4 regions of the Paenibacillus sp. BR1-192 genome follow, and region 1 is predicted to be linked to each of the others. Evidence: riboswitches for the same ligand, from Rfam matches in the RefSeq annotation. Region 1 holds a riboswitch; each other region holds the start of a gene.

Region 1 (4,212 bases):
CTTCAGCTTATCGGCCAAACCGACCTTGCCCAGCATCGAGACGGCCCGCTCCTCCGCTTCCTCCTTGGACAACCCCAGCACCTTGCGCGGGGCTTCCGTCACGTTGCGAAGCACATTCATGTGCGGGAACAGATTGAAATGCTGGAAGACCATGCCGACGTTGCACCGCATCCGATGCAGATGCTTCTCGTTTGCCCGGACCAGCTTGCCCTTCTCCTCCATATGCCAGAGCAGCTCGCCATCGACCTCGATGGTTCCCTCGGTCGGCTCCTCCAGCGTCATCAGCATCCGGCCCATCGTCGTTTTGCCAGATCCGCTCGGTCCGATCACGGCCACCTTTTCTCCCGGCTGCATCTCCAAATCGATGCCCTTCAGCACCTGCAGGTCGCCATACGACTTGGTCACGCCCGCATATTTCACGATCGGCTGTGAGCCCGTAACGGAATTTCTTTCCCGCCCCGGCTTCTTCGCCTCTTCAGCCTGCTCATCGATTACAACGGCATTCAATAGACTCCCTCCTTATTTTCCACGCTGCAGATTCAAACGCTTCTCCAGCCTTTGCACCAGCAACGACGCGATATAACTGATGATCAGGAACAGAATCCCGACCAGCGTGTACGGTTCGAAAGCGCGAAATGATTGCGACACGATATTTTTGGCCGTCAGCATCATCTCGACCAGCGTAATGGCGCATAGGATCGGCGTTTCCTTAAACATGACAATCAAATAATTCCCCAGCACCGGGATGATCGGCGGCACCGCTTGCGGCAGTATAATGCTCCGCCAGGTCTGGGATTTCGTGTAGTTCAGCGCGGTTGCGGCTTCCCACTGTCCTTTCGGCACCCCTTCAATGCCGGAACGGTACACCTCCGACAGATACGTGCTGTAATGCAGCCCCAGGCCGATGACGCCCGCATAGAAGGCCGGAATCGAAATGCCCGTCAGCAGCGGCAAGCTGTAATACAGGAAGAACACCTGTACCAGCAAGGGGGTATTGCGAATAAATTCTATGATTCCTTTGGTGATGAGCGACAAGGGCTTAAATGTACTCCGCGCGGCAAAGGCAAGCAGCAGTCCGATAATCAATGCCACCACAAAAGCACAGAGCGTGACCCATACCGTCATTTTTAATGCGCTCAGAAGCTGCGGCAGTATTTCAAACACATATTTCCAATCCCACATCCGCTACAGCCTCCCCGCGGTCAGTTTGCGCTCCAGCAGTCGAACCGCCATCGAGACGAGCGTGGCGATGACAAAATACATGAGGAGCAGCAGCACCAGAATCTCGGTGGTCCAGGAGATGTAATTGTTGCGGAGCACCATCGCCTGATACGTCAAATCCGCCATCGTGATGAAATAAACGAGCGAGGTGGATTTGATGAGTTCCACAAGCTGATTCCCGAACGGGGGAAGCATTCGCAGGGACGCTTGGGGTAGTATAACGTTCCACAGCCTCTGCCAAGGCTTCATGTTAAGCGCCACGGCAGCTTCCCACTGTCCTTTCGGAACGGCCAGCACCGCGCTGCGAACAATCTCGGAGCCGTATGCGCCGAAGTTAAGTCCGATCGCGAGGATCGCCGCCAGCATTTTCGGAAGCTCGATGCCGATGAACGGAAGGGCAAAATACAACCAGAAGAGCTGCACCAGCAAGGAGGTTCCCCGAAAGACTTCGACGTACACGGCGGTCGCCGTGCGGACGATCCACAGCTTCGACAGCCGGCACAACCCGGCTGCAAAGGACATCACGATAGCCAGGATGGCTGAAAAGAACGCGACGATAATCGTGATCTCTGCTCCTTTGAGCAGCGTCGGAAGAAAATCGATCCAAGAATTCGGCATGCTATTCCCCGCAGAGCGCAGCGGCCGTCATCTCACCCGGGAGCTCTTCTTCCGTGAACCCGAACTCTTGCAAAATTTCCAGCAGCTCGCCCGACTCCTTCATCTTTTCAAGCTCTGCATTATAAGCCTCCTGGAACTCGGTATCCGCTTGGCGGAAAGCCGTAGCCCCGTAACCGCGAACGCTTTCGCCGTCGATGACCGGCTGCTCGAAATCAGCCACGCGTTCGATGCTGTCGTCGCTGGCTGAATCCAGCATCGCCTGCAGGGACGGCCCCGTCATGGTAATCGCCTGCACCCGATCAGCCTGGAGGGCGCTGATCGCCGAAGCCTGGTCAGGGACCTGTACGATCCGGTCCGCAGGAATGCCCGATTTCTCCATGTAGCCGATTTCGACCGCGCCGGTCATGACGGCCACCTTGGCCTGCTCATTCTTGGCAATGTCCTCATAGCTTCCGAGTTCCATCGGATTCCCTTGCTTTACCGCAAGGGCTTCCCCGATGCTGTACTCCGGATTCGCGAACAGGACGGCAGAGCAGCGGTCCGGATTAATGAACATGCCTGCCGTGATCAGATCAAACCGATCGGCCTGCAATCCGGCGACCAGCGAACCGAATTCCGTTAGCTCCCCTCTCATCTCCTTGATGCCAAGACGCTCCAGAATAACGCGGGCAATCTCAACCGCTTCGCCCGTGAGCTCCCCATTGGCTTCTTTGTAGGCATACGGCTTCTCGTTCGCAAACCCTACGGTGATATATCCCTGCTCAATGGCTCGATCCAGCGTACTTCCTTTGTCGCCGCAAGCCGCGAGCAATACCACCATCATCACGGACAACACCAGCACAACCACTTTCTTCAAAACCTTCCACAACCTTTCGTAATAGCTTTTCACTTTCTTAAAAAAACGGCATGACGAAATTATCCGTGTTAGCACATGCGTTAACTTGGATATATAGACGTTCAGATACGTGCATGGGACGAGGCTTCAGGGAAGATGATTCATCCGCTTCCTTGCACGCTTTGACCCAATGCCGTCTGACCGATTCAATTCGTTCCACATTTGCAGGCGCTGCCCCTCCTCCGTAACAGAATGCAAAAAGACCACCAAACAGGGGATCTAAACATAGCTCCGCCAGCAGGGGGTCAAAAAATAGAGAAAAGGCCCCTATAGAGAATAAAGGGCCTTTTGTATGAACATCCATTATGTATGCAAGACCCATCCACTGCTGACGAGGTTAGCTGACGGACTCGGGTAAGATGGTACCCTACACTCGTGAATTCCAAGTGACTCGCCCCTGGTGAAACTGGTTCCCCCGCTTTCCGGAATATGTATGCCGGAAACTAAGCGTGTGTTCATGATAAAGGGAAGCTCAGGAAAAGTCAAACCCCTTAACCGCTTTTTCTGGAAATTCAGAAGTAAAAAACACCGTTTTTGCAACGAGGATATCGAGCCTTTCGAACACTTTATTTAAGGCTGTCCATACACCGGATTGGTCATGGAATCCATGCTCCATTTTCCGCTATATAGCAGGCATTTGACGGGTCTTGCGGAAATCGTTCATGCCATATATGTTTTATGCCATGAATGAGCCCCGGATCAGGAAGTCTGCCCGTATGAAATACGGGACCGAAAAAAAATTTTTGAAACACTCCATAATAAGTCTGATAACAACGCCTGGAATGACTTGAAAAAAAGCCCCGATGCTTAGCATCAGGGCTTTTTTTCATCATACCGCGGTATAGCCGCCATCCACCAGCAGGCTCGTGCCCGTAATGAAGGAGGCATCTTCACTGGCGAGGAACAACACGGCTTTGGCCACTTCTTCCGGCTGTCCCAAACGGCCCATCGGATGAAGACCGACCAGGTGCTGCGTGATCGCTTCCGTTCTTCCCTTGATCAGCGGCGTATCGATATATCCCGGACACACGGCATTGATTCGGATTCCTTTGGAGGCATAGTCTGCGCTGAGCGACTGGGTTAACAGCTTGACGCCTCCCTTGGCCGAAGCATAGGCGGTTACCCCTGCTTTTCCGACATGGCTATGGATCGAGCCGCAGTTTACGATTGCCCCTCCGGTTCCTTGGGACAGCATTTGCTGAATAACATATTTATCGCACAGGAAGACCCCTGTCAGATTAATATCAATCGTTCTCTGCCAGTTATCCATCGTTAACTGATCGGCAGGAGCATCATGGGCAATGCCTGCGTTGGCAAACAATACATCGACACGGCCAAAATGCTGCACCGTCTGATTCACCATATTCGCGACTTCCTGCTCTTGGGTTACATCCGTTTTGACGAACAGCGCTTCAAAGCCGGCTCCTCTCAATTCGTCGGAAACCGCTTGTCCCTGGTCGGAATAATCCGCGATAACG
Region 2 (4,212 bases), 240 kb from region 1:
CGAAGAAACGGAGATCCTGTTCCGCAAGCTGGAGGAAGATAAATCGAAAAAAAACTGACGATATTTCGCAATCGTCAGTTTTTTTCTACTATATTTATTTTTCGAGCATATTCACGACTTCGGACTCAAAGCGGTCCACGTTGTCATTGGAGCCGATGACGACCATAATGTCGCCGGAATTCACGACGTCCATGGCCGTCGGAGCAACGATAATGCCGGACTGTTTATTCAGCGCCACCACGCTGACGCCGTACCGGACCCTCGTATTAAGCTCGCTCAGCGTTTTTCCGTCCATGCAGTCCGTGACCGTCATCTCCACAATCAGATAATCCTTGGATAATTCGATATAATCAAGCAGGTTTGGCGTCACGAGCTGGTGCGCTACCCGGATCCCCATATCCCGTTCGGGAAAGATGACCCGGTCCACGCCAAGCTTCTCCAGCGCCCGGCCGTGCAGCACCGATATCGCCTTGGCAACGACCATCGCGACACCCAGCTCTTTCAACAGGATGGCGGAGAGGATGCTCATCTGAATGTCGTTCCCGATCGCAACGATCCCGCAGTCGAAGTTGCGGATGCCAAGCGATTTAAGCACTTCCTCATCCGTCGCGTCCGCCACCACCGTATGCGTCAGCAGCTCGCTCATGTCCTCGACGACCTCTTCGTTCCGGTCGATGCCGAGCACCTCATATCCCTGTTCCATCAGCTCCAGCGCCAGACTGGCGCCAAATCGCCCCAAACCGATGATTGCAAATTGCTTTGGTTTCATGTCTCTCCTATACCCCTTATCCAATTATCATTTTGCCTTCCGGATGACGATATAATTCTTTACCCTTTTTCGGCCCCAGTGCATAAGCAAGCGTCAACGGCCCCAATCGACCCGCAAACATCGTAAGGCTGATCAGGATCTTGCCGAACACGGTCAAATCGGGCGTTAAGCCCATGGAGAGACCTACCGTACCGAAGGCGGATGTCGTTTCGAATAGAATCTCCAGGAAGTCCCCTTCCTCTGTCGTCGACAGAATCATCGAGACGGTTAGAACGAGCAGCAGGGCCAGCAAGGCAATGGTCAGTGCCTTCAGCACCCGCTCCTGGGCCAGGCGATAACGGAACATGACGATGTCTTCCCGCCCGCGCATCATCGCGATGACCGCCCCTACCATAATGGTAAAGGTCGTGGTTTTGATGCCGCCGCCGGTTGACCCTGGAGATGCTCCGATAAACATCAGGATGACGATAAAAAATTGCGTTGCCTGTCTGAGCCCCGTAATATCTATAGTATTCGCGCCCGCCGTACGCGGCGTTACGGATTGGAATAACGCGCCGAAGAATTTTCCGCCCCAGTTCAGGGAACCCAGCGTTCTCGGATTGGTAAATTCAAATATGAGAATGACGATAAATCCGACCGCAAGCAAGGCAGCCGTCATCGTGAGCACCACCTTGGAGTGCAGGGAGAGCCTCCGCTGTTTTCGATAATCGATCAGATCGGACAGCACAATAAATCCAATGCCCCCGGAAACAATCAAGAACATCACGACGAAGTTGACTACCGGATCGTATACATACCCGGTCAAACTCCGAAAATCGCCAAACAAATCGAAGCCGGCGTTGTTAAACATCGTCACCGCATGAAAAACACCGTAATAGATCGCCCGGCCCAGCGGCATATCAAACGCCCAACGAATCGATAAAATGACTGCGCCGCAGGCCTCGATGACGAGGGAGTACAGCAATACTCTGCGTATCAGCCTTACGATGCCTTCCATCGAGGACTGATTCATCGCTTCCTGTAAGATTAGACGGTCTTTGAGCGATATGCGTCTTTTTCAGAACCAAGGCGAATAAAGTAGCCATCGTCATGAATCCGAGCCCGCCGATTTGAATCAGCAGCATGATCACGACTTCTCCGAAGGAACTGAATGTCGTTCCCGTATCCACCACGACCAGGCCCGTTACGCACGTTGCCGAGGTCGAAGTGAACAAGGCGTCAGTAAATCCAAGCGGTTCGCCCGTCGTCGTCGAGATTGGCAGCATTAACAGCCCGGTCCCGATGAAGATGATGGCCGCAAAACCAAGCACGAGAATTTGAGGCGGAGACAATGTAAGCCAGTTTAATTTAGCGTTCAATCGGACACCTTCTTTAAAAAAATCAACGAAAAAAGACACTGGAAAACGCAGTGCCTTTCGGTCTGGTTCCTGTGCAACAGCCTACGAGGTTAGCTGACGGATTCGGGCATTTCCACAGGTCGCCCTATTCATTATTCCGGGAATAATGAAATTCACCCCAATTACATGGTTCCCCCATTTTCATTACGAAATTCGGCTGGAATATTCGGTTCCTTCAAGCATGATGTGATTATAACTCAATCCGTTACGTAACCCAATGCCGTTTTTCGCCCGAAATATCTTTAAAAGAGCGCGAATTGGGCATATTCAAGAATACAAGCGTAGGGTTCTCTAACGTTTTCGAAACCTTTCATTCATTTTCATCGATTTATTTCAATATTCCGATAATTGGGATAAGCTGCTTATGGCTTTCATACTATGTTATATTGACTCTATGCGTTCTTAATCAGGCATATCGAATACCAGTGGGAGTATCAACTTTCTTAGAGGAGGAATTTCATGAATCGTGCAAGAGAGCCCTTGAAGCTGAAGCCCAATCTGAAGCAGCTCATCGCGCCTGCCGCAGTCGGCCTGATTCTGTTCCTATTATTTCAGGTATTTCCGTGGGCGAATCCGGACGATGCCGAGATGGCCTCACCGGATATCATTTCCAAGGAGCAGGCTCGGCAGGCAGCTTCAAGGTTTGCTCAGGAGCATCTGCAGTTTGCGGCTGCGGACACGGACGAAGCCTTGGTTACATATCAATCCAAATCGGAACTTTACGGATATCTGGCGAAGGAGAAGAGGCTTTCGGAATATAACAAAACCTATGAAGCCAAATATCCCTATGACGTATACCGCGTTCGCTTCAGCGAGCCTGGAGGCGATGCCCTCAATGTGGACGTGCACATGCAGAATTCCGGCATCGTCGGATTCTCGTATGATTATGCCCGTTCCAGCTTTGACCGGATCAAGCTGAACAAGGGCGAGATTCAGAGGCAGATGCTGCTCGTCGTTGAGGACGGCATGACATTGGCCGAGAAGCAGGCGCTGGCGGAGCCATGGCTTCAACGGGCGGGTTATGACCTGTCGAATCTGGAGCTGGTTACGAAGGAAGGGGAGCCCCGTCTCAAATATGTGGACCCTGAATCCAGGATCGGGGACTCCAGGCTGGAGCACCGCTTCACCTTCGAGCAGGGGAAATTGCGCTCTTATGAGCCCTCCTTCTCGGTGCCAGCCGCCCACTCTGCTTATGTCAACAAGCAGACGCAGGATGCCACCCTGCTGACGCTCGCAGGGTACGGCCTGTTCACCCTAATCCTGGGCATTCTTGCGATTGTGTACAGCGTGAAGACCAGGGCCTACACCTCGTTTAAGCGCGGCCTGTTCTTATCCGCGCTGCTGTTCGTCATTCAAATGCTGAATACGTATAACCTGATTCCCGTTTTCAAATCGGAAGGCATGTCGCAAACCGGCGTGCTCGGGATGATGATTTTCTATGCCGTCTATTCGCTCGTCTTCTCCGCCCTGCTCTATTTTTCCCTTGTCGGCGGCAGCGGGCTGTGGCATAAAGAAGACGGGCTCAATCCATGGCCGCGTGCCAAAGAACCCGGATACGGGCATTACGTGCTGGACAGCATGAAGCTGGGGTATATGTGGGCCTTCATCCTGCTTGGCGTCCAATCCGTCATCTTTATCGGTCTTGGTCTGACCCTGAATACATGGTCCACCACGGATGCGACGCAATCGCCTTACAACATGCTGTATCCTTGGCTGTTTCCGTTGATGGCCTGGCTGGCCGGCATATCCGAGGAGGCCGTGTACCGGCTGTTCGGCATCAAGATGGTGAAAAAGATCGTCCGCAACACCTTTGTCGCAAGCTTGATCACCTCGCTTATCTGGGCACTGGGACATACGCTCTATCCGATATACCCCGTGATCTCCCGGCCGATTGAGCTGGTCATCATCGGTTTGCTGTTCAGCTACATCTTCTTGAAATACGGGTATTTGGCGGCGATGTTCTCCCATGTCATCTTCAACAGCATCCTGATGGGCATCAGCCTGATCATGCTCAAGGATGCAGCCAACCTGCTGACCGGCGCTTTT
Region 3 (4,212 bases), 810 kb from region 1:
CGGGTACTTCAGGAGCTCGGTGCCGATTTTCCCGAGAAGGTCGCCTCCGTTATTAACAAAACCTACGATAAGCCAATTGTCATGAATCTGGTCACTAGTCCGCTGGATGCAGACCGGATGGATTATTTGCTAAGGGATGCTTACTATACGGGAGTCAATTATGGAACGATTGATATCGACCGAATCTTGCGGATGCTGCGGCCGTACCGCGATCGGGTCGTCGTGAAGGAATCGGGCATGCACGCGGTGGAGGATTATCTCATGTCGCGGTATCAGATGTACTGGCAGGTGTATTTTCATCCCGTCACCCGAAGCTCCGAAATCATCCTGCGCCAAATCTTTCGCCGGGCCAAGGAGCTGCATGACCGTGGATATGCTTTCCGTTTCATGATCGAGCCGCTGCCTGCGCTGTTTTCGGGGAATATCGGCGTGAAACAATACCTGCGTCTTGATGAAGCCTTGATTCAAACGGCCTTTCTGCAATGGACGGAGGAGGAAGACCCGCTTCTTAGCGAATTATGCGGCCGTTTCATGCACCGAAAGCTCTACAAATATGTAGAAATCGACAACATCGATCTGGAAACCATCGACGGGATCCGCCAAGCGTTCCGCGCCGTGGGGCTGCAACCGGAATATGACCTGGAGATTGATTTTCCAACAGATCTTCCTTATGATAAGGTTCATTCCGATATGCCGCTTAACGAGAAACAGATTCTCCTTCTGGACCGGCATGACGAGCTGAGGGAAATCTCGGAGGTATCCGATATCGTACGCTCGATCAGCGGCATTCATAAAGGGCGGTACCATCTTTATTATCCGGAGGAGAAGGTGGGCCCGCTCCTGGGTCAAATGCCGGAGACGATAGCCGACGTTTTCAAACAACAGCATTAAATCAGGCAAAACAGGACAACCGTTAATCCCCTTGCATTCAACCAACTAATGGAAAATAGACGACATAGAAACGACAGGAAGGAGAGTGTGGATAGTATGCTGTTCGACACGCACACTCATATGGACGCTCCCCAATTCGACGAAGACCGGGAAGCTGCAATTCAGCGGGCGCTTGAAGCCGGCGTTACGCGGATGATCAATATCGGATTTAACCGGGAGACGATCCCGACCACGATGAAGCTGGCTGAGACTTATGATTTTATATATGCAGCGGTAGGCTGGCATCCTGTAGATGCGATCACCATGGAGGATCAGGACCTGGATTGGATCGCCTCTTTATGCAGTCACGAGAAAGTGGTGGCAATCGGGGAGATCGGCTTGGACTATCATTGGGATACGTCCCCCAAGGAAGTGCAGCACCGCGTGCTTCGGCGCCAGATCGGGCTTGCCCGGGAATTGAACATGCCCATTGTCATTCATAACCGGGATGCGCATGAAGATATCGTTAACATTTTGCGTGAGGAAAAAGCCTCCGAGGTCGGCGGTGTCATGCATTCCTTCTCCGGAAGCTGGGAAACGGCCAAAATGTGCCTGGATATGGGATTCCATATCTCGTTTGGGGGGCCGATTACGTTCAAGAATGCGAAGCAGCCCAAAGAGGTTTTGGCAAAGGTTCCGCTTGATCGATTATTGATCGAAACGGACGCGCCTTACCTGACACCTCATCCCTTCCGCGGGAAACGAAATGAGACCGCATATGTAAAATTGGTGGCGGAGGCGGCGGCCGAAATTAGAGGGTTGTCCTATGAGGAATTGGCCCAAATTACCACCAAAAATGCGCTGGAACGATTTGGTATTTAACGAAAACAAGAGCAAAAGCCATGAAAAAGGGAGCATTTTCGATTAATTAAAGTTTTTTAATCAGAAAAGGCGTTGATATTACAATATTTTAACCTTTTACTTGAGAAAATGTGGTTGAATGTCGCTTTACAACCTGCATACAAACAGGATATCATCTTTTCAGTGATAAGAAGCTGCGATGTGCAGATCGCAGCCGAATATTTCATGAACCGTCTCGCTTAATCTCCGAAATTCTGGAGAACGGGGGAACCGATACTGCGGTGCATACTGGTCTGGATGCACGAAGCTGTATTTGATTTCTTTTTCGGGTCTTTGGGGTGAATTTGAAGGATCTCGCCATGAGCGGGCATCCGGATATAGGGCGTCTCTCTTACGTCCGAACCCGACAGCTAACTCCGTAAGCGAAATAAGAGGGGAAATCTCGTGCATACCATTTCCATGATTTCATTCATCAGGAAGCCACGTTAGAGCCTCTAGTACTCTTTCAATGGCTTCTTTTATTTTTGAATAATGGAGACGGGTCCATCATACTCTTGGTAAACAGGAGGTGATGGCAGATGGACGGAAGACGGGAATTGACGCAGGGTGTAGATAGATAGCAGGGCGCCCTGTGAGAAAAATTGCTATAGTCACGTCAAATGCATTCATGCGTTTACCTAGACGGCGGGACTATGAAGGAGGATGGAATAGTGGGCATTTTTCAACCTGAAGAAACCCATGAATCACAATCATCCAGCATGTCTTACGCATTGAGATGGAAGCATGACAATTTGCGTCAACTGATGTTGCTCGGCGCCATGGGTGCCGTTACGGTATCACTTCTCATATCGTTGGTTGTACATGACCAGGCAGGCAAGGAAGTTCAGCTTGTCGTCGACGGCCGGGTCACTACGGTGGAAACACGTGGATCGTTGCTGCAGGAATTGCTGGATGAGCAAGCGATCACGTTGAGTCCCCAAGATCAAATTTCGATGCCCCTGAACGGCGCAATCCGGGACGGAGACCGAATTATTATTGACAGAGCTATTCCAGTCAACGTTACGGTAGGCAGCAAAACCAAAACCATATTTACATCCCAGGATACAGTTGATCATGTACTCAAAGAGGCTGGCGTTACGATCCAGGGTGAAGATATAGTACAACCGTCGCAAGACACGAAGCTGACCAGCAATATGAATATCCATGTCGTTCGCGTCACGAAGCAAAAAGTTAAGGAAACGGAAGACCGCGAATTCCGCGTGATCAAGACGGCCGATCCATCGCTTGAAAAGGGCGATAACCGCGTCATTCAGCGGGGCGAGTCTGGTCTTATGGTGAACCATTACGAGAAGGTCTACCACAATGGCAAGCTGGTTTCCAAGACTAAGGTCTCCCAACAAATCGAACGCAGAACGAAGGATAAAATCATTGCCGTAGGCACGAAAAAAGTGGAGAAGCCTGTTATCGTCCAGGCGGCAGCCACCGATGTAAAAGCTACACCGGCTAAATTGTCCGGCACGAAAAAAGTAACGACCGCCAAGGCTGTTGAGAACAACGTGGTTTCCCGCGCAGGCGTTGATTTTAAATACAAGAAGGTATTGAACAACGTGTCGATGACCGCGTATTCCGCCGAACAGCAAGGAATCGGTACGCGTACCGCATCCGGCACACGCGTTACGGAAGGTCGCACCATCGCCGTTGATCCTAATATCATCCCGATCGGATGGTGGGTTTACATCGAAGGCATCGGCTTCCGCCGTGCTGAAGATACGGGCGGCGCCATCAAAGGCAACAAAATCGATGTCTATTACGATTCGTTGAAATCGGCCATGAATTTCGGCCGGAAAAGCGGCCGCACCGTTTACGTGATCGGTCCGGTTAAACCTGAATTGAACTAGACGCATGAATTCCAATTTACTTTGCCATTCTAATGCTATACTATTTAGCTTATAATATATGATGATCAAGAAGAGGGAATATTTCCTCTTCTTTTGTTTTGTTAAGACCGGAGTAATCAAGGCTAAACGGGTTGAGCCTTAACGTTGTACAGGCCTGCTCTGCTTGGGAAGGAAGAGAACGAACGCATGATTAAAGAAGTGATTGTCGTGGAAGGCAGGGACGATACCGTTGCCATTAAACGGGCCGTAGAAGCCGACACGATCGAAACCGGCGGTTCAGCGATCAACAAACAAATCCTGAAGCGCATAGCGCTTGCCCAGGAGCGCAGAGGCGTTATCATATTGACGGATCCTGACCATGCGGGTGAACGAATCCGCAAAATCGTGGATCAGGGCGTACCCGGCTGCAAGCACGCCTTCATTCCGGAAGCGGATGCTACCCGGAAAGGGGATATCGGAGTGGAGAATGCCTCGCCAGAGGCGATACGGCGCGCGCTGGAGCGGGTCCACACGTCTTTTGAGGGTGCAGAGAGCCTGATCAGTTTGGAGGATATGCTGGAGGCAGGATTATCGGCTCACCCGG
Region 4 (4,212 bases), 350 kb from region 1:
CTCGGCCAATTTCTCGATATCCTCGATCGAGATGCCGGTAATGGAAGAAACGTGCTCCGGCGTGTATTCTTTGACGTGCTCGCGCAAGGCTTCATGACCAATCGTATACTTGCGGAGGAATTCCTCATTTACCATGCCGTCACGGAACATGATGTGCATGAGGCCGACGGCCAGCGCCGCATCCGTGCCTGGATACAGCGGAATGAACCAGTCCGCCCATTGCCCCGTCTGGTTCTTGTGGACATCGATCACAACGACCTTAGCACCGGCTTTGCGCGCTTTCTCTGCAATCACCATCTGGTGCATATTGGTGCTGACGATGCTGCCGCCCCAGACGAGGATGACGTCGGCTCGTACGGTGTCCTCCGGAACGGTTCCCCCATTAAACCCCATCACGGATTTCCAGCCCTCATTGCCCGCGGAATTGCAGATCGACTGCTTCAGGCGGCTGGCACCCAGCCTGTTGAAGAATCTGCGGTCCATGCCGTCGACGCTCAATATCCCCATATTACCGTAGAAGCTGTAGGGCAGGATGCTCTCGGAGCCGTATTCCTCGATCAAGCCCTTATAGCGTCCGGCTATCTCCTGAATGGCTTCGTCCCAGCTGATCCGCTCGAAGGCGCCCTCTCCCTTGGGACCTACTCTTCGCAGCGGATAGAGCACGCGTTCCGGATGGTACACCCGGTGTGCCATATTACGGACTTTATTGCAGATGGCTCCCTGCGTAATCGGATGCTCCGGGTTACCGGTCACCTTGACGATTTTTCCGTTCTCTTTATGCAGCAGCAGGCCGCATGTATCGGGACAATCCAACGGACATACCGCCGGAAATACGCCGTTTTCCTGATGAATCATCGCTTGAGTCATTTCGTGCTTCCCCCTTTTGCTCGGCTGCATCATATCCCTTTATCTTAAAAGAAAATCGGGGTTCCAGTAAAGTCATACATTTTTTTCTAATCAGGTGATTCACTTTTCTTCCCCCCGGGTATATTCCTATCAAGAGCAAAGAAGAGGAACCCAGACCCTTTCTCTTCCTTGCCGAATCATGGACCACTCCCAAAAAAATTCGCCATGCCAGTGTCTCCTCCCCCGAGACCGGCATGGCGAATTTGTTTATATGGCATCCTCCCAGTGACCGATGTTCCCCGCGAATAACCTTCCATATTATAGAAACTCGTGATTTTCGCAGAAAACATGCAAAATAAAAAGCCTGTCAAAGCCACGTCTTTATGTAAGCGCTTATCTGTCATTTTTTATAAATAATTCTGTTCGAATGATCGTTGGAGGATGTTTTACAAACGATTGGAGCAGGCGTAATATACTATTCAGCTTCGAAAACATTCTTCATATTCACATGACATTCGCTTAATTTCCTTGATGGAAAGCGGGGGAACCAACCGTATGGAGGGATACCTATAGGATCCTTCAACCATACTAAGGGGTGAATCCTGATTCCATCGCGTACGTACGCCGCGATGGAATCAGGTAGGGCGACTCTCACCGCCCGAATCCGACAGCTAACCTCGTCAGCGTTGATCGGGAGGGTTGTGAACTTGTGATCAAACACAGGGTTCTAACCTGTGTTTTTTGTTTGCCAAAAATCAGCATAGGAAGGGTGACCGTTCCTATGTCCAGCATATAAAAAACACCGATAGAAGTCCGTTCAGGGAGCTTCTACCATGAACTTAATCTTAAGCGGCGGTGAAAAACAACCATGTTATCCTCAATCAAGCGCTTCCTCATCGGAAGACCGCTTAAATCGACGGAATTAGGCGAACAAAAGCTGAATAAAACCAAGGCGCTGGCCATCCTGTCATCCGATGCGCTATCGTCCGTGGCCTATGGCCCGGAACAAATCCTCATTGTGTTGATGACCGTCGGGGCAGCTGCCTATTGGTATTCCATACCGATTGCCGTCGGCGTCCTGGTCTTGTTGCTGGCACTTATCCTGTCGTACAGACAAATTATTTTCTCCTATCCGCACGGCGGCGGCGCATATGTCGTGTCCAAACGGAATTTGGGCATGTACCCGGGGCTGGTTGCCGGCGGTTCCTTGCTCGTGGACTATATCCTGACGGTTGCGGTCAGCGTGTCGGCCGGGACGGATGCGATCACGTCGGCTTTTCCGGAATTGCATGCCTATAATCTGCCGATTTCCATCGTGTTCGTTCTATGCTTGACCGTATTGAATTTAAGAGGGGTTACGGAGTCGGCCTCCATACTGGCTTATCCGGTTTACCTGTTCGTGCTTGCGTTATTCATCCTGATCGGGGTAGGGATATTCAACATTGCCACAGGCCATGCGTCTCCGGAGCTTCATACGCCGATCGGCACGCCCGTAGCCGGGCTGAGCTTGTTTCTGCTCCTGCGCGCATTTGCCTCGGGCAGCTCCGCCCTGACCGGCGTGGAGGCGATTTCCAATGCCATTCCGAATTTCAAAGACCCGGCCCCGAATAACGCGGCCAAAACTCTGGTGGCGATGGGATCGCTGCTGGCCCTGTTATTTTCGGGCATCGTTTTCCTGGCTTATTACTATGGGGTCAGTCCCAGCGAACAAGTCACAGTCGTTTCCCAAATTGCCGAGCATACCTTCGGGCGAAATGCGCTTTATTACTTCATACAAGGGACAACGGCCTTAATTCTGATCCTTGCCGCCAACACGGCGTATTCCGCTTTTCCCCTGCTTGCCGTCAATCTGGCGAAGGATAAGTTCATTCCTAGAATGTTCACCGTCCGCGGCGACCGTCTGGGATACTCGAACGGAATCATTATTCTTGGATTTTTCTCCATTCTGCTGCTGCTGGCTTTTGAAGGCAAAACCGAGCATCTGATTCCGCTCTATGCCGTCGGCGTGTTTATCCCGTTTACCCTCTCCCAGACGGGGATGATGGTGAAATGGATTCGCGAAAAGCCCGAAGGCTGGATCGTCAAGCTGATCATTAACACCACCGGCGCATGCATCAGCTTTATCGTGACCATGATCTTCTTCTTTACGAAATTCGCCCAGGTGTGGACCGTGCTGATATTCCTGCCGCTGATCATCTGGATTTTCACCCGGATCCGCAAGCATTACGAGGCGGTAGCGGACCAGCTCCGGATTACGACCTGCGAGCCGGTTAAGCCGATTGAGGGGAATGTCATCATCCTGCCTGTGGCAGGAATCACGCATGTGGTGGAGAACTCGCTGAATTACGCCAAATCGCTGGGAGCGGGCCAAATCATCGCGGTGTACGTGCCGTTCGAGCGGGAGGAGGAAGTCGCCTTCCAGGAAAAATGGAAAAAGTGGCAGCCGGACATCCGGCTGGTAACGCTGCACTCGCCTTATCGGAGCATCATTCAGCAGCTGACGAAATTCATCGATACCGTGCAGCGCAAGGCGAGCGAATCCGACTATCAGGTTACCGTCGTCATTCCGCAGTTCATCCCCAAGAAGGGCTGGCATAATTTCCTGCACAATCAATCCAGCCTGCTCATCCGGGCACATCTCCTGTATCGGAGAGACGTGATCATCACGACGGTTCCCTACCATTTAAAAAAATAGCGGGCTTGTTCCCTGCTTGATTCATTACTGGGAACAGCCTCGCGTATCACGACAAAAAGCTGCGTTCAACCATCCTTGATGAAAGGCAGCGGTTGATCGCAGCTTTTTCTTTAAGCCAGACGCTCGCCAGGCTTCCGGCATTAGGAAACATTCTGCGCCGAATGAACCTGTTGGGGAGCGCCGGCCGATGGCACAGGCGTCTGCTCGCCGCGCGGAGCGGCTGCGGCCTGTTTCTCCTGCTTTAAATAAACGGTTCCGTATGTCGCTCCCACAAATAACGCGCCGCCAACGAAATTGCCCAGCCATACCGGAATGAAGTTCATCAGATACTCGCCCCAGCTGTAATAGCCTTCAAAAATCGCGGCCGGGATGAGAAACATGTTGGCCACCACGTGCTGAAACCCGATGGCGACAAACGCCATGGTCGGAAACCAGATCCCGAGAATTTTGCCGCTCATCTGATCCGATCCGTAGGACAGCCATACGGCGAGGGCTACGAGCCAGTTGCACCCGATGCCCGACAGGAAGGCTTGCAGGAAGCTGTCGTCCAGCTTATGCCCGGCCATATCCACCAGTTTCTCCAGGTAAACGCCGCTGCCTGTCAGACCGGTCACATGGCCGAAGAAGTAAGCGACGAATAACGCTCCCAACATATTGCTGACCGTGACAAG

What was found. A riboswitch is a leader RNA that binds a small molecule or an ion and turns the genes downstream of it on or off. The one in region 1 is predicted to bind cyclic di-AMP.
Region 2: linked by a shared signal. The riboswitch ahead of P0X86_RS27955 (TrkH family potassium uptake protein) and the one ahead of ehuB (ectoine/hydroxyectoine ABC transporter substrate-binding protein EhuB) in region 1 are both predicted to bind cyclic di-AMP.
Region 3: linked by a shared signal. The riboswitch ahead of P0X86_RS32855 (resuscitation-promoting factor) and the one ahead of ehuB (ectoine/hydroxyectoine ABC transporter substrate-binding protein EhuB) in region 1 are both predicted to bind cyclic di-AMP.
Region 4: linked by a shared signal. The riboswitch ahead of P0X86_RS30775 (APC family permease) and the one ahead of ehuB (ectoine/hydroxyectoine ABC transporter substrate-binding protein EhuB) in region 1 are both predicted to bind cyclic di-AMP.

The regions. Positions count from the first base shown of each region.
Region 1 covers NZ_CP120718.1:6,345,359-6,349,570, forward strand. Annotated here, with positions in the region: gene ehuA (ectoine/hydroxyectoine ABC transporter ATP-binding protein EhuA) at 1-507, opposite strand, end outside; gene ehuD (ectoine/hydroxyectoine ABC transporter permease subunit EhuD) at 520-1,182, opposite strand; gene ehuC (ectoine/hydroxyectoine ABC transporter permease subunit EhuC) at 1,186-1,839, opposite strand; gene ehuB (ectoine/hydroxyectoine ABC transporter substrate-binding protein EhuB) at 1,841-2,695, opposite strand; cyclic di-AMP (ydaO/yuaA leader) riboswitch at 3,048-3,194, opposite strand; gene P0X86_RS29205 (SDR family NAD(P)-dependent oxidoreductase) at 3,564-4,212, opposite strand, start outside.
Region 2 covers NZ_CP120718.1:6,101,100-6,105,311, forward strand. Annotated here, with positions in the region: gene P0X86_RS27945 (LysR family transcriptional regulator) at 1-58, shown strand, start outside; gene P0X86_RS27950 (potassium channel family protein) at 95-769, opposite strand; partial or broken gene P0X86_RS27955 (TrkH family potassium uptake protein) at 786-2,127, opposite strand; cyclic di-AMP (ydaO/yuaA leader) riboswitch at 2,191-2,335, opposite strand; gene P0X86_RS27960 (CPBP family intramembrane glutamic endopeptidase) at 2,626-4,212, shown strand, end outside.
Region 3 covers NZ_CP120718.1:7,154,275-7,158,486, forward strand. Annotated here, with positions in the region: gene P0X86_RS32845 (HD domain-containing protein) at 1-891, shown strand, start outside; gene P0X86_RS32850 (TatD family hydrolase) at 988-1,752, shown strand; cyclic di-AMP (ydaO/yuaA leader) riboswitch at 1,958-2,172, shown strand; gene P0X86_RS32855 (resuscitation-promoting factor) at 2,442-3,629, shown strand; gene rnmV (ribonuclease M5) at 3,816-4,212, shown strand, end outside.
Region 4 covers NZ_CP120718.1:6,693,418-6,697,629, forward strand. Annotated here, with positions in the region: gene P0X86_RS30770 (molybdopterin-containing oxidoreductase family protein) at 1-867, opposite strand, end outside; cyclic di-AMP (ydaO/yuaA leader) riboswitch at 1,353-1,548, shown strand; gene P0X86_RS30775 (APC family permease) at 1,715-3,541, shown strand; gene P0X86_RS30780 (formate/nitrite transporter family protein) at 3,682-4,212, opposite strand, start outside.